3 regions of the Pseudomonas sp. Leaf127 genome follow, and region 1 is predicted to be linked to each of the others. Evidence: predicted binding sites of a transcription regulator. Region 1 holds the regulator's gene; each other region holds the start of a gene.
What was found. The regulator sigma-54, encoded in region 1, starts transcription at its own class of promoters, with help from an activator protein. The targets are predictions, from matches to a motif close to ANTGGCATNNANNTTGCTNT.
Positions count from the first base shown of each region.

Region 2: the regulator sigma-54 is predicted to act here: its motif matches at 1,745-1,764, upstream of nirB (nitrite reductase large subunit NirB).
Region 3: the regulator sigma-54 is predicted to act here: its motif matches at 2,389-2,408, upstream of ASF84_RS28860 (pilin).

Region 1 covers NZ_LMOA01000001.1:115,226-119,745, reverse strand. The annotation lists gene lptC (LPS export ABC transporter periplasmic protein LptC) at 1-124, shown strand, start outside; gene lptA (lipopolysaccharide transport periplasmic protein LptA) at 111-656, shown strand; gene lptB (LPS export ABC transporter ATP-binding protein) at 657-1,382, shown strand; gene ASF84_RS00495 (RNA polymerase factor sigma-54) at 1,542-3,050, shown strand; gene hpf (ribosome hibernation-promoting factor, HPF/YfiA family) at 3,171-3,479, shown strand; gene ptsN (PTS IIA-like nitrogen regulatory protein PtsN) at 3,491-3,955, shown strand; gene rapZ (RNase adapter RapZ) at 3,958-4,520, shown strand, end outside.
Region 2 covers NZ_LMOA01000012.1:121,930-126,449, reverse strand. The annotation lists gene ASF84_RS08400 (peptidase U32 family protein) at 1-215, shown strand, start outside; gene ASF84_RS08395 (HD domain-containing protein) at 461-1,084, opposite strand; gene ASF84_RS08390 (GNAT family N-acetyltransferase) at 1,074-1,586, opposite strand; gene nirB (nitrite reductase large subunit NirB) at 1,996-4,520, shown strand, end outside.
Region 3 covers NZ_LMOA01000025.1:211,436-215,955, reverse strand. The annotation lists gene ASF84_RS27095 (amino acid permease) at 1-860, opposite strand, end outside; gene ASF84_RS27090 (cupin domain-containing protein) at 1,357-1,704, opposite strand; gene ASF84_RS28860 (pilin) at 1,916-2,344, opposite strand; gene pilB (type IV-A pilus assembly ATPase PilB) at 2,568-4,265, shown strand; gene ASF84_RS27080 (type II secretion system F family protein) at 4,268-4,520, shown strand, end outside.

The DNA.
Region 1 (4,520 bases):
CGAGCAAGCCGTTAGAATCGACGCCGGCGGCGGTGTCACTACGGCCAAAGGGATGAAAGCGTATTTGAACGACGGCAGGATGGACCTGCTGTCCAACGTAAGAGGACAGTATGAGGCTCGTTAAAACTCTTCCTTTCTTGCTCGGCCTGGGCGCAGCACTGGGAAGCGCGAGCGCCTGGTCCCTGCCCACAGACCGTGACCAGCCGATTCATATCCAGTCGGACGATGCGCAGCTCGACGACAAGCAGGGTGTTGCCACCTACAAGGGCAATGTCATCATCACCCAGGGCTCGATGAAGATCACCGGCAACACCGTGACCATCACACGCAATGCCCAGGGCGAAGTCGATGTTTTCACCTCGGTCGGCAACCTGGCCTATTACGAGCAGAAGCCTTCGGCGACCAAGCCTATCGTCCAGGCCTATGCCGTGACCATCCAGTACAACGCGGGCCAGGACCGGATCACACTGATCGACAAGGCCAAGGTCATCAACGATGGCAACACCTCCGAAGGCGAAAAGATCGTCTACGACACCGTGCGCCAGATCGTCAGTGCAGGTCGCGCGACCGGCAGCAACGTGACGACGCCACGGCCACGGATCGACATGGTCATCCAGCCGAAAAAGAAAACCGAACCGCAGCAGAAGGCCCAGTAAATGGCAACGCTCAAAGCCCAGCACCTGGCCAAGAGTTACAAGAGTCGCCAGGTCGTACGCGATGTAAGCCTGTCGATCGACAGTGGCCAGATCGTCGGCCTGCTGGGCCCGAACGGTGCCGGCAAGACGACGTGTTTCTACATGATCGTCGGCCTGGTGCAGGCCGACCAGGGGCGCGTACTGATCGATGACCTGGATGTCAGCCACCAGCCGATGCACGGCCGGGCTCGCGCCGGTATTGGCTACCTGCCCCAGGAAGCCTCTATTTTTCGCAAGCTGACCGTGGCCGATAACATCATGGCCATCCTGGAAACCCGCAAGGAGCTCGACGGCGCGGCACGCCGCAAGGAGCTGGAAAACCTCTTGCAGGAGTTTCACATCACCCATATCCGCGACAGCCTGGGCATGAGCCTGTCCGGTGGCGAGCGGCGCCGTGTGGAAATTGCCCGGGCACTGGCCACTGCCCCCAAGTTCATCCTGCTGGACGAGCCCTTTGCCGGTGTCGACCCGATTTCGGTCGGCGATATCAAGCAGATCATTCATCACCTGAAGGCCAAGGGCATTGGCGTACTGATCACCGATCACAACGTCCGTGAAACCCTGGACATCTGCGAAACCGCCTACATCGTCAATGATGGACAGTTGATCGCCGAAGGCGATGCCGAGACCATCCTGGCCAACCAGTTGGTCAAAGAGGTCTACCTCGGACACGAGTTCCGCCTCTAGACCGACCACAATGACCATTGACAGCGGATTATTTGTCGTGGCGCTCTAGGCAAGCGCTTGAATTTCAGGCATATAACTTGCTTATAAAAGGCGGCGCCCAGGCGCCCTGTAGTGGATGGCGCACGCGCGCCGGCGAATGTAAGGTGTTGAGCCACTGCCATGAAACCATCGCTAGTCTTGAGAATGGGCCAGCAGCTGACGATGACACCGCAGCTGCAACAGGCTATCCGCTTACTCCAGTTGTCGACCCTGGACTTGCAGCAGGAAATCCAGGAAGCCCTGGAATCCAACCCCATGCTGGAACGCCAGGAAGAAGGCGACGATTTCGATAATTCCGACCCGATGGCGGACAATATCGAAAACAAGCCGGGCAACGAGCGTGAACACGAGCCCCAGGATTCGACCTATCAGGAATCGTCCGCACCCACCGTGGACAATCTTGAAGAAGGCGAATGGAACGAGCGCATCCCTAACGAACTGCCGGTCGACACGGCCTGGGAAGACATCTACCAGACCAGCGCCAGCAGCCTGCCCAGCAATGATGATGACGAGTGGGACTTCACCACCCGCACCTCTGTCGGTGAAAGCCTGCAGAGCCATCTGCTGTGGCAGCTCAACGTCGCGCCGATGTCCGACACCGACCGCCTCATTGCCGTCACCCTGATCGACTGCATCAACAATCAGGGGTATCTGGAAGAGTCGCTGGAAGAGCTGCTGGAAGCCTTCGATCCCGAACTGGACATCGAACGCGATGAAATCGAAGCCGTGCTGCATCGCATCCAGCAATTCGAACCGGCCGGCGTCGGCGCCCGTACCCTGAGCGAATGCCTGCTGCTGCAACTGCGCCAGATGCATGCCAGTACGCCCTGGCTGAGCGAAGCCCAGCGCCTGGTCACCGACTACATCGATCTGCTGGGCGGGCGCGACTACTCGCAACTGATGCGTCGCATGAAGCTCAAGGAAGATGACCTGCGCCAGGTCATCGAACTGGTCCAGAGCCTCAATCCACGGCCGGGCTCGCAGATCGAGTCCAGCGAGCCGGAATATGTCGTGCCCGATGTCATTGTGCGCAAGGACAGCGAACGCTGGCTGGTCGAACTGAACCAGGAAGCGGTGCCACGCTTGCGGGTCAACCCGCAGTACGCCGGTTTCGTGCGCCGCGCCGACACCAGCGCCGACAACACCTTCATGCGCAATCAGTTGCAGGAAGCCCGCTGGTTCATCAAGAGCCTGCAAAGCCGCAACGAAACACTGATGAAGGTGGCCACCCAGATCGTCGAGCACCAGCGCGGCTTTCTCGAATACGGCGACGAGGCCATGAAGCCACTGGTGTTGCATGACATCGCCGAAGCCGTGGGCATGCATGAATCGACCATTTCCCGGGTCACCACGCAGAAATTCATGCACACGCCGCGTGGCATATACGAACTGAAATACTTCTTTTCCAGCCACGTCAGCACCTCCGAAGGCGGCGAATGCTCGTCCACGGCCATTCGCGCGATTATCAAGAAACTGGTGGCGGCGGAAAATCAGAAAAAGCCATTGAGCGACAGCAAGATCGCTGGTTTACTGGAGGCACAAGGCATTCAAGTCGCCCGTCGCACAGTCGCCAAGTACCGCGAATCCCTCGGGATAGCGCCGTCCAGCGAGCGTAAGCGGCTGATGTAGCGGACGAAGCACCTGCAGGTGGCGTACCAGAGCTCACCGCTGCTTGCAGGCGCAGGCCACAGCGTTCCAGTGGCAGGTCACCGACCTGTCTCTTATGCACTGGCAAAGGGAGAAAGCTGTATGCAAGTCAATATCAGTGGACAACATCTGGAAGTGACCAAACCCCTTCGTGAGTATGTGGAGCTCAAACTCAAGAAGCTCGAAGGGCATTTCGACAAGATCACCAACGTCCAGGTCACGATGACGGTCGAGAAGCTGAAGCAGAAAATCGAAGCCACTTTGCATATTCATGGTGGGGAGGTCGTAGCCAACGCCGAACATGACGACATGTACGCGGCCATCGACCTGCTCACCGACAAGCTCGACAGACAATTGCTCAAGCACAAGGAAAAGCAGCAAAGCATCCTCAAGGGTGCGACAGCGCGCTGACATACCAACCCATGATTCGACTTGAAAACATACTGACCCCCGGCCGTTCCCTGGTGAACGTGCCGGGAGGCAGCAAGAAACGCGTGCTTGAACAGATCGCCAACCTCATCGGGCGTGAAGTACCCGCCCTGGACGCACAAGACGTATTTGAAAAACTGCTGGCCCGCGAAAAACTGGGCTCGACCGGCTTTGGCAATGGCATCGCCATTCCTCACTGCCGCCTGAATGACTGCGTAGAACCGGTCAGTGCGGTTCTGTTGCTCGACAAGGCAGTGGAGTTCGATGCTATCGACGGTGAGCCCGTCGACCTGCTGTTCGTACTGCTGGTACCACAGGCGGCCACGGACGAACATCTCAAGCTGCTGAGCCAGATTGCCGGCATGCTTGATCGCAGCGATGTACGCGACCAGTTGCGCAGCGCGAAAAGCAGTCAGGCGCTTTACGATTTAGTACTGGAAAAACTCAAAGGCCATTGAGCATGCGCATGATCATCGTCAGTGGCCGCTCAGGCTCAGGCAAGAGCACGGCACTCGACGTACTGGAAGACAATGGCTTCTACTGCGTCGATAACCTGCCGGCCGGCCTGTTGCCCGAACTGGCCGAGCGCGCCCTGCTCAACAGCGAGCAGGCCGAGCCGCTGCTGGCCGTGTCGATCGACGCGCGCAATATGCCCAGCCACCTGACCCGATTTCCGCAGATCCTCGACGAAGTCCGTGCCCGGCACATCTCTTGCGACGTGCTGTATCTGGACGCTGACGATGCCACGTTGCTCAAGCGCTTTTCCGAGACCCGTCGTCGTCACCCGTTGAGCAATGCACAGCGCTCGCTGGCCGAGGCCATCCGCGACGAGAGCCAACTGCTGGGGCCGATCATCGACCTGGCCGACCTGAAGATCAACACGACGCACCTGAACCTCTATCAGTTGCGTGACACCTTGAAGCTGCGCCTGTTGAACAAGCCCGAGCCCGGCACGGCCTTTCTCATCGAGTCGTTCGGCTTCAAGCGTGGCATGCCCGTGGACGCCGACCTGGTGTTCGATGT
Region 2 (4,520 bases), on a different contig from region 1:
GCGTACGCACCAAGGTGGCCCCGATGCAACTGGTGCATGGCGATGAAGTGCTGACCCTGACCTTCGATTGCAAGCCATGCGAGATGCATGTGGTGGGCAAGATGAAGGGCCATATCCTCGACCTGCCGCTGCCGGGCAGTGACAAGGCCGGGATCGTCGGGCATATCAGCCCTGAAGACCTGCTCAAGACCGTCAAGCGCCACGCCCCGCATTGATGTAGCCAGCCTTCGCGACCGGTGGTCGCTCCTACGGACTCATCGGTGCCGGCAAGCACGCATCTCAGCCCCGTGGGAGGCGGCTTGCCGGTGCCCGCTTGCCCGTGCCCGCTTGCCAGCGATGGCGGTCGCAGTGACGCAACAGGTGTGCAGCCTTTGCGACCGATGGTCGCTCCTACGAAGTTATGTGCGCGCTACCGCGATTTTACGTAGGAGCGACCAACGGTCGCGAAAAGGCCTCGGCCCTACGCTTCAAGTTCACGAATCTCGGCTTCGATATTGCGCCGCGCCGGGGCCTCCCAGCGCGCCCTGCCCGGCTCGGTGGTGAAGATCACCGGACGTTCGAGAAATTTCTTCAACACTGCAGCTCGGCCGGGGCGGTAAAGCGCGTCTGGAAAACGCCCGTATTCACGCCGCACCGCTTCGGTGTAGGTCCGGTAAGCCGACGCGTCGGCGCCCAGGATCGACAGGTCGATGTCCACCAGCAGCCGCTGATCATGGGTGCTGGCCGGCTGCCGGTGATCAGTGGCCATGATCAGGTCGATCACTGCCTGGCGGCAGTGATCGAGTCCTGCGCAGGCCAGCACCTCGCCTGCCAGATCGGCGCTGCGCGCTTCGTTGTCCTGGCGGCTCGGGTCGTAGATCGCGTCGTGGTACCAGATGGCCAATTCCACTTGCAGCGGCGCTTCGGCCAGGTCGCGCAGTTCATCGAAGCCTTGCAGGCAGGCCAGGATATGCGTGGCGTTGTGGTAATGCCGACCCGGCTCAGCGTACAGCGTACACAGTTGCTCGAAACGCTCAGGTGCCGGTGGCGCGCCCAATGCCGTCCATAGACGCTGCCAGCGCTCGTGTTGCAGTTCACTGTTCATCCAGCACTTTCTCCATATGGGTGGTCTGCCACACCGGGTCGCTTTCGACGTCCACGGTTACAAAACCGTGCTTTTCCCAGAAGCGAATGGCGCCCGGCAGAAACGGGTGAGTGTGCAGGTACAGCACGTCGACCGCATCGGCCCGCGCCTGCTCGCAGATGACCTCAAACAGCCGGCCGGCCAGCCCGGCGCTGCGCCACGCAGGGTCGACGAACAGGCGCACGATTTCCACGGTCTTGCGGCCCTGGTAATCGAGCTGCGCAAAACGATGATCGTACGGCAGGTAGCCGATGGCGGCGACAATCTGCCCGTGCACTTTGGCAATCAGGAAATGGCCATCGGCATCATTGAGGTAGACCTGCTCGAAACCGGCCAGGTCGGCGGGCAGTGCATCGGGGTCGAGCATGGGAAAGATCTGCGCCCGGGCGTGCATCACGAACGCAAGAATCGCGGCGATGTCCGCGGGACGTGCAGGGTTAATCTGCGGGATCGATTCGGGCATTGATTGAGTTCACCAGTCTGAAACACAAGATTAATAGACCTGTTCATGCACAGATTTACAGCCTTATGGACCGTTGCGCACCATTTAAAGGCAACCTTGCATCAACCTGAAACCTTGACCAAAACCTGCAAATGCCCGGTTTACAAGGCTTTGCGCAAGCTGGCACAAGCTCTGCATTGCTGTTGCCAACCCCGCCCTTCGTGTGGCCGGGCTGCCCCGGCCGATCGACGCTGATCGCCACTCTTGCCCAGGCATGTGCCGGCAGAGGTCAAAGGGCACCAGGTGCATCCGGCAACGACGCCCCGATGACACCCTATAACCAGAACAGGCAAAGGCGCCTGGAACCGAAAGGTTCCGGGCGCCTTTTTTTTGCTTCACAAAACCTGATTGGCCTAGGCCGGGACGTGCTATGAACTCCACAGTCTTGACTCACAACGATGTAAAAACACTGATCGTCATCGGCAATGGCATGGTCGGTCATCATTGCGTCGAGCAGTTGATTGCGGGCGGCGCACTTGAACGCTATCGCATCCATGTCTTCGGCGAAGAAGCGCAGCGGGCCTATGACCGCGTGCACTTGTCGGAATACTTTGGCGGCCGCGATGCCGAATCCCTGGCCATGAGTGCCGCAGCGCTCTACGAGCAGCCCGGCCTGAGCCTGCACCTGGGCGTGCCGGTGCTGGAGATCGACCGCAGCCGTCGCGAAGTCATCACCGCCCACGGCAGCTTTGCCTACGACAAGCTGGTGCTGGCCACCGGTTCCTACCCGTTCGTGCCGCCCATCGAAGGCGCCGAGGGCGACTCGCGCCTGGTGTACCGCACCCTGGCCGACCTGGACACCATCCGCGCTGCCGCCGCCAAGGCGCGCCGTGGCGTGGTGGTCGGCGGCGGCCTGCTGGGCCTGGAAGCGGCCAATGCGCTCAAGTCCCTGGGGCTGGAAGCCCATGTGGTGGAGTTCGCCCCACGCCTGATGCCGGTGCAGCTCGATGAACTCGGCGGCGCAGCCCTCAAGGCCCGTATCGAAGCCCTGGGCGTCGGCGTGCACCTGTCGCGCGCCACTCAGTCGATCAGCGCCGGCAGCGAATACCGTTACCGCATGAACTTTGCCGGCGACGAATTCCTGGAAACCGACCTGATCGTCTTCTCTGCCGGCATTCGCCCGCAAGACGCCCTGGCGCGCCAGTGCGAGCTGGAGCTGGGCCCGCGTGGCGGGGTCAACATCAATGAACACTGTCTCACCAGCGATGCCGATATCTTCGCCATCGGTGAGTGTGCGGCCTGGAATGGCAGCATGTTCGGCCTGGTCGCACCCGGCTACCAGATGGCCCGCAGCGTGGCGGCGCAATTATGCGAACAGGATGCCGAGTCGTTCTTCGGCGCTGACATGTCGACCAAGCTCAAGCTGCTGGGCGTGGATGTCGGCTCCATCGGCGACGCCCACGGCGCCCTGGCTGGCGCGGTCAGCTACCGCTACATCGACGAAGCCACTGCCAGCTACCGTCGTCTTGTCGTTTCGGCCGATGGCAAGCAGGTGCTGGGCGCGGTGCTGGTGGGTGACAATAGCTACTACGACACCCTGCTGCAATATGCCCAGAACGGCATCGCCCTGCCCGCCGACCCGGCCAGCCTGATCCTGCCGCACAGTGATGGCGCTCCGGCGCTGGGCGCCGATGCCCTGCCGGCCACGGCAACCATCTGCTCGTGCCATAACGTCAGCAAGGGCTCGATCTGCGCGGCCATCGACGGCGGCTGCACGGACCTGGCCGGTATCAAGGCCTGCACCAAGGCGGCCACCGGATGCGGCGGCTGCGCGGCCCTGCTCAAGCAGGTGTTCGAACATGAACTGATCGCCCGTGGGGTGAGCGTCGACAAGAGCCTGTGCGAGCACTTCGCCTACACCCGCCAGGAGCTGTATTCGATCGTGCGGGTCGAGAACATCGAAAGCTTCGACGAACTGCTGCATCACCATGGCAAGGGCGAACAGGGCTGCGACATCTGCAAGCCGGCGGTGGGTTCGATCCTGGCGTCGTGCTGGAACCGGCCGATCACCGACCCGTTGCTGATCCCGTTGCAGGACACCAATGACACCTTCATGGCCAATATGCAGAAGAACGGCACCTACTCGGTGGTGCCGCGCATTCCCGGCGGTGAAGTGACGCCAGACGGCTTGATCGCCATCGGCGCGGTGGCCAAGAAATATGACCTGTACACCAAGATCACCGGCGGCCAGCGCATCGACCTGTTCGGCGCGCAACTGCACGAGTTGCCGGACATCTGGAGCGAACTGATCGCCGCCGGCTTCGAGACCGGCCATGCCTACGGCAAGTCGACCCGCACGGTGAAATCCTGCGTGGGCAGCACCTGGTGCCGCTATGGCGTACAGGACAGCGTGGCCATGGCCTTGCGCATCGAGGATCGCTACAAGGGCCTGCGCTCACCGCACAAGCTCAAGTTCGCGGTCAGCGGCTGCACCCGCGAGTGCGCCGAGGCGCAGAGCAAGGACGTGGGCATCATCGCCACCGAGAACGGCTGGAACCTGTACGTCTCCGGCAACGGCGGCATGCGCCCGCGCCACGCCGAGCTGTTCGCCACCGACCTGGATGACGAGACGCTGATCCGCTACATCGACCGTTTCCTGATGCTTTACATCCGCACCGCCGACAAACTGCAACGCACCTCGGTATGGCGCGAGTCGCTCGAAGGCGGCCTGGATTACCTCAAGGCGGTGATCATCGACGACAGCCTGGGCCTGGCCGCCGAGCTTGAGTCGCAAATGCAACTGGTGGTCGACCGCTATGAATGCGAATGGGCCAACGCCCTGAAGGACCCGGAAAAACTCAAGCGCTTCCGCACCTTCGTCAACGACAAGCGCCAGGACCCGGACGTGCACTTTGTGCGTGAGCGCGAGCAGCGTCGCCCGGCACGCGCCGATGA
Region 3 (4,520 bases), on a different contig from region 1:
TTGGCGAACGGAATGTCCATGAGTTCCAGCGCCCGCTGATAAGACCCCACCACCGCCAGTTGCGGGTCGTTCCACGGCACCACGGAAATGATCACGAACACCGACAGGATATAAAACACGCCGATCCGCCAGATCACCGAGCGCGTGGCGCGGGCAATATTCCTGGCCGGATGGCTGGACTCGGCCGCGGCAATGGTCACGGCCTCAGTGCCGATAAAACTGAACATCACCGTGATGAACGCGCCCACCACAGCGGAATAACCATTGGGCGCAAAGCCGCCATGGTTCTCCATCAATGTGCTCAGGCCACTGACTTCGCGCCCTGGCAACCAGCCCATCAGCACGGCAAAGCCCAGGCTGATAAAGCCGATAATGGCCGCGACCTTGAACAACGCGAACCAGAACTCGAATTCGCCGTACTTGGCGACACTGAACAGGTTGGTCGCCGCCAGCAGAATGATCGACAGCAAGGCAAACAGCCAGGCATCGACCTGCGGAAACCACTGGTTGAGCACATGCCCCGCCGCCAGTGCCTCGATGGGAATCACCAGGACCCAGAACCACCAGTACAACCAACCAATGGTAAACCCCGCCCACGGGCCGATGGCCTGGTCGGCGTAGGTCGAAAACGAACCGGTATCGGGATTGGCCACCGCCATCTCACCGAGCATGCGCATCACCAGCACCACCAGCAAACCGGCACAGGCGTAAGAAAGGATGGTGGCCGGGCCGGCGGCGGCAATGGCATGGCCGGAGCCGACAAACAGACCGGCGCCGATAATGCCGGCAATGGATAACATTGTGACGTGACGCGGCTTGAAACCTTGCGCCAGTTGACCGCTGGAGTCGGGGCTGATCATGGGTCTTGTTCTTCTCTTTCTGACGGTGAGTGCTGTCGAAGCGGCGCACCTTACACGCTGTCGCACGGCTAACACACGCCAGCGAACGCCAATGAAAACGCCCCGCCACCTTACCCCCGGGCCACACCGGACAAATTATCCGAGTGCGGCACAGACAGAAACCAATCACGACACCCACCCGCCCACGAAATGCCACACCCACGTCACTGACACAACGCTACCGCACAACCACACGGACCGCTGTAGGAGCGCGCTCTGCCGGAATGCCGGACCACCGCGACCGGCTGCGCAGCAGTCGTAAATTTTCAGCGTTTCATAAAACTCTATGAACGCTGAGCGCTCAATCGCAGGCAGCAGTCGTAAATTTTCAGCCTCTAATCAATATCCCCAAGCCAACCCCGCCCCCCTCAACAAAAACCAACCCCAAAAAAAATGGCCACAGCTTGCGCCGCGACCAAAAAGGTGAGGAGAAAAGAACAGCTGAAATCAAAACCTGTCAGGCAAACACGAAATACTTGCGCACCGTCTCGACCACTTCCCAAGTGCCTTTCATACCCACTTCAACGATGAACTTGTCACCGGCCTTCAAGTGAATCGGCTCCTGGCCATCCGGGGTGATGATGCAATAGCCTTCCTGGAAATCGCAGTACTCCCACTTCACGTACTCCACGCGCCATTTGCCAGGCGTGCAGATCCACGTGCCCATGATCTTCGAGCCGTCTTCGGAGGTGTAGGCATTGAGGTTGACCGTATGCGGCTCGCCTTCGATGCGCTCCCATTTGCAGGCGTCGACGACGGGTAATGGGGTGGTGTCGCGCAGGACGGTGATGGGTTTTTGAGACATGGGAAGAGTGCCTGGATGAGTGGGGAATGTCATCGCAGGGTATGGGGTTGCGGGATGCGGGGGATGTCTGGGGTCGACGTCGGGTTGCCTGTTAGCGCACGATATGCGGTTACTAAAAAGCCTGCACGTATGCAGGCTTAATAAACGAGAGCAGTAACATATGGAAAGGGAGCAATAACGATCTATCCATGCCCCCAAACATGCAGCTAACTTAGAATGCCGCAGTACAAAGTATCGGTGCAGGAGCATGGGCAGCCAAGCAACCACTGTTTGTCCGGGCCCATGTCAATGCTCCACCGGCAGATGTAGGAGTCAAAATGAGAGTAGATGAAGCACTCGTTGTATCAGTAGGGGTTACTGTGATAACTCCATCTGTAACACCTACACTGGCAACGTTAGTAGTCGCGATTGTATCAGGAATACCATTCGCGTTAAGATCACAGGCAGTGAGAACGCCACCGAAGGTTTGAGCACAAAGGGCCACTGCCGTTTGGTAAGTACTCGCAACAGATATAACTTCAGAGAAGCGAGCCTTCATTGTATAGTTTTGATATTGCGGAATTGCCACCGCCGCCAAAATGCCGACAATCGCCACAACGATCATCAGTTCGATCAAGGTGAAGCCTTTTTGTACGTTCATATATCCATCTCCAAGGCGTCAAATTCAGGGGCCTTAGTAAAGTGTTAGCACAGGTCATGCCAATTCAAAAAGCTTGTCTTTAAGGGGCATAAAATTTTTCTGCTCGCCTCTGAACGTACTGTCTTTCACCAAAACTGCCCTTTTTTGTCACATCCTAAATCCTCATTTGGCAGCACCGCCCGACTACGCTATAACCGACCCACTGTCTGTGTCTGGTGGTTCTATGTCTGATGTCGTCCTTAGCGGCCTTGCCAAGCAATTGGTCGAAGCCGAGCTGTTAACCGAAAAAGCGGCCCAGCAGGCCTATCAACAGGCACGCCGCGACAAGGTCTCGCTGGTCAGCTACCTGGTTCAGAGTCGCCAGGTCAAAAGCCTGACGCTGGCCGAGGTGGCCTCTGATCAGTTCGGTGTCCCTTTTTTCGACCTGAGCAGCCTCGACAAGGAAAGTCAGCCCAAAGGGCTGGTCAGCGAAAAGCTGGTGCGCCAGCACCATGCCCTGCCTTTATGGCGACGTGGCAACAAACTGTTTATCGGTGTTTCGGACCCCACCAATCATCAAGCGGTCACCGACATCCAGTTCAGTACCGGCCTGAATACCGAAGCCATTCTGGTTGAAGATGACAAGCTGAGCGACGCCATCGATAAGTTCTTCGATACCGGCAGCGGAATGGGGGATCTTGCCGATGTCGATCTGGGCCTGGATATCGAGCCGGTCGACAGTGCCAAGGAAACCAGCCTTAGTTCAAAAGGCGATGCCGATGACGCCCCAGTCGTACGTTTCGTCAACAAAATGCTACTTGACGCCATTCGCATGGGCTCTTCGGACTTGCACTTTGAACCCTACGAAAAAGTCTTTCGGGTGCGCTTTCGTACCGATGGCATCCTGCACGAGGCCGCCAAACCGCCGATTCATCTGGCCGGACGCATCGCCGCCCGCCTGAAGGTCATGGCCAGCCTGGATATCTCCGAACGACGCAAGCCACAGGACGGTCGCGTCAAACTGAGAGTCTCGACCAATAAAGCCATCGATTTTCGTATGAATACCTTGCCCACGCTGTGGGGCGAGAAAATCGTGATGCGGATTCTCGACCCGAGCAGTGCGCAGATGGGCATTGATGCCTTGGGTTATGAGCCGGAGCAGAAAGCGCTGTACCTGGAAGCCTTGAAGCAGCCGCAAGGCATGATTCTGGTCACCGGCCCTACCGGCTCAGGCAAGACCGTGTCGCTGTACACCGGCCTGAATATTCTCAATACGGTAGACATCAATATCTCCACCGCCGAAGACCCGGTGGAGATCAACCTGGAAGGCATCAATCAGGTCAACGTCAATCCACGTCAGGGCATGGACTTCACCCAGGCCCTGCGCGCGTTTCTGCGTCAGGACCCTGATGTCATCATGGTCGGTGAGATTCGTGACCTGGAAACAGCCGAGATTGCAATCAAGGCCTCGCAGACCGGCCACTTGGTGTTGTCGACTTTGCACACCAATAGCGCGGCAGAAACCCTGACTCGACTGCACCATATGGGCGTGGCGGCGTTCAATATCGCGACAGCCATCAACCTAATCATTGCCCAGCGCCTGGCACGCAAGCTGTGTCCACATTGCAAGAAGGAAGTCGAAATCCCCAACGAGACCTTGCTCAAGGAAGGCTTTCCCGAAGCGCGTCTTGGCACCTTCAAGCTCTATGCCCCGGTTGGCTGCGATAATTGTAACGGCGGCTACAGAGGCCGCGTCGGTATTTATGAAGTCGTGAAGAAAACACCGCAACTGGAGCGAATCATCATGGAAGAAGGTAACTCCCTGGATATTTCCGAGCAGATGCGCAAGGACGGTTTCAATGACCTGCGCACCTCTGGCTTGATCAAGGCCATGCAAGGCATTACCAGCCTGGAAGAAATCAACCGGGTGACCAAGGATTAAGCATGGCCAACAAGGCAGTCAAAGTCAGTACGTTTACCTGGGAAGGTATTGATCGCAAAGGCACCAAGGTCAGCGGCGAGCTGAATGGCCACAATCCGGCCCTGATCAAGGCACAGCTGCGCAAGCAAGGCATCAACCCGACCAAAGTACGCAAGAAAGCCGTGTCGATTTTCAGCCGGGGCCAGAAAATCAAGCCGCTGGACATTGCCTTCTTTTCCCGGCAAATGGCAACCATGATGAAAGCCGGCGTGCCGT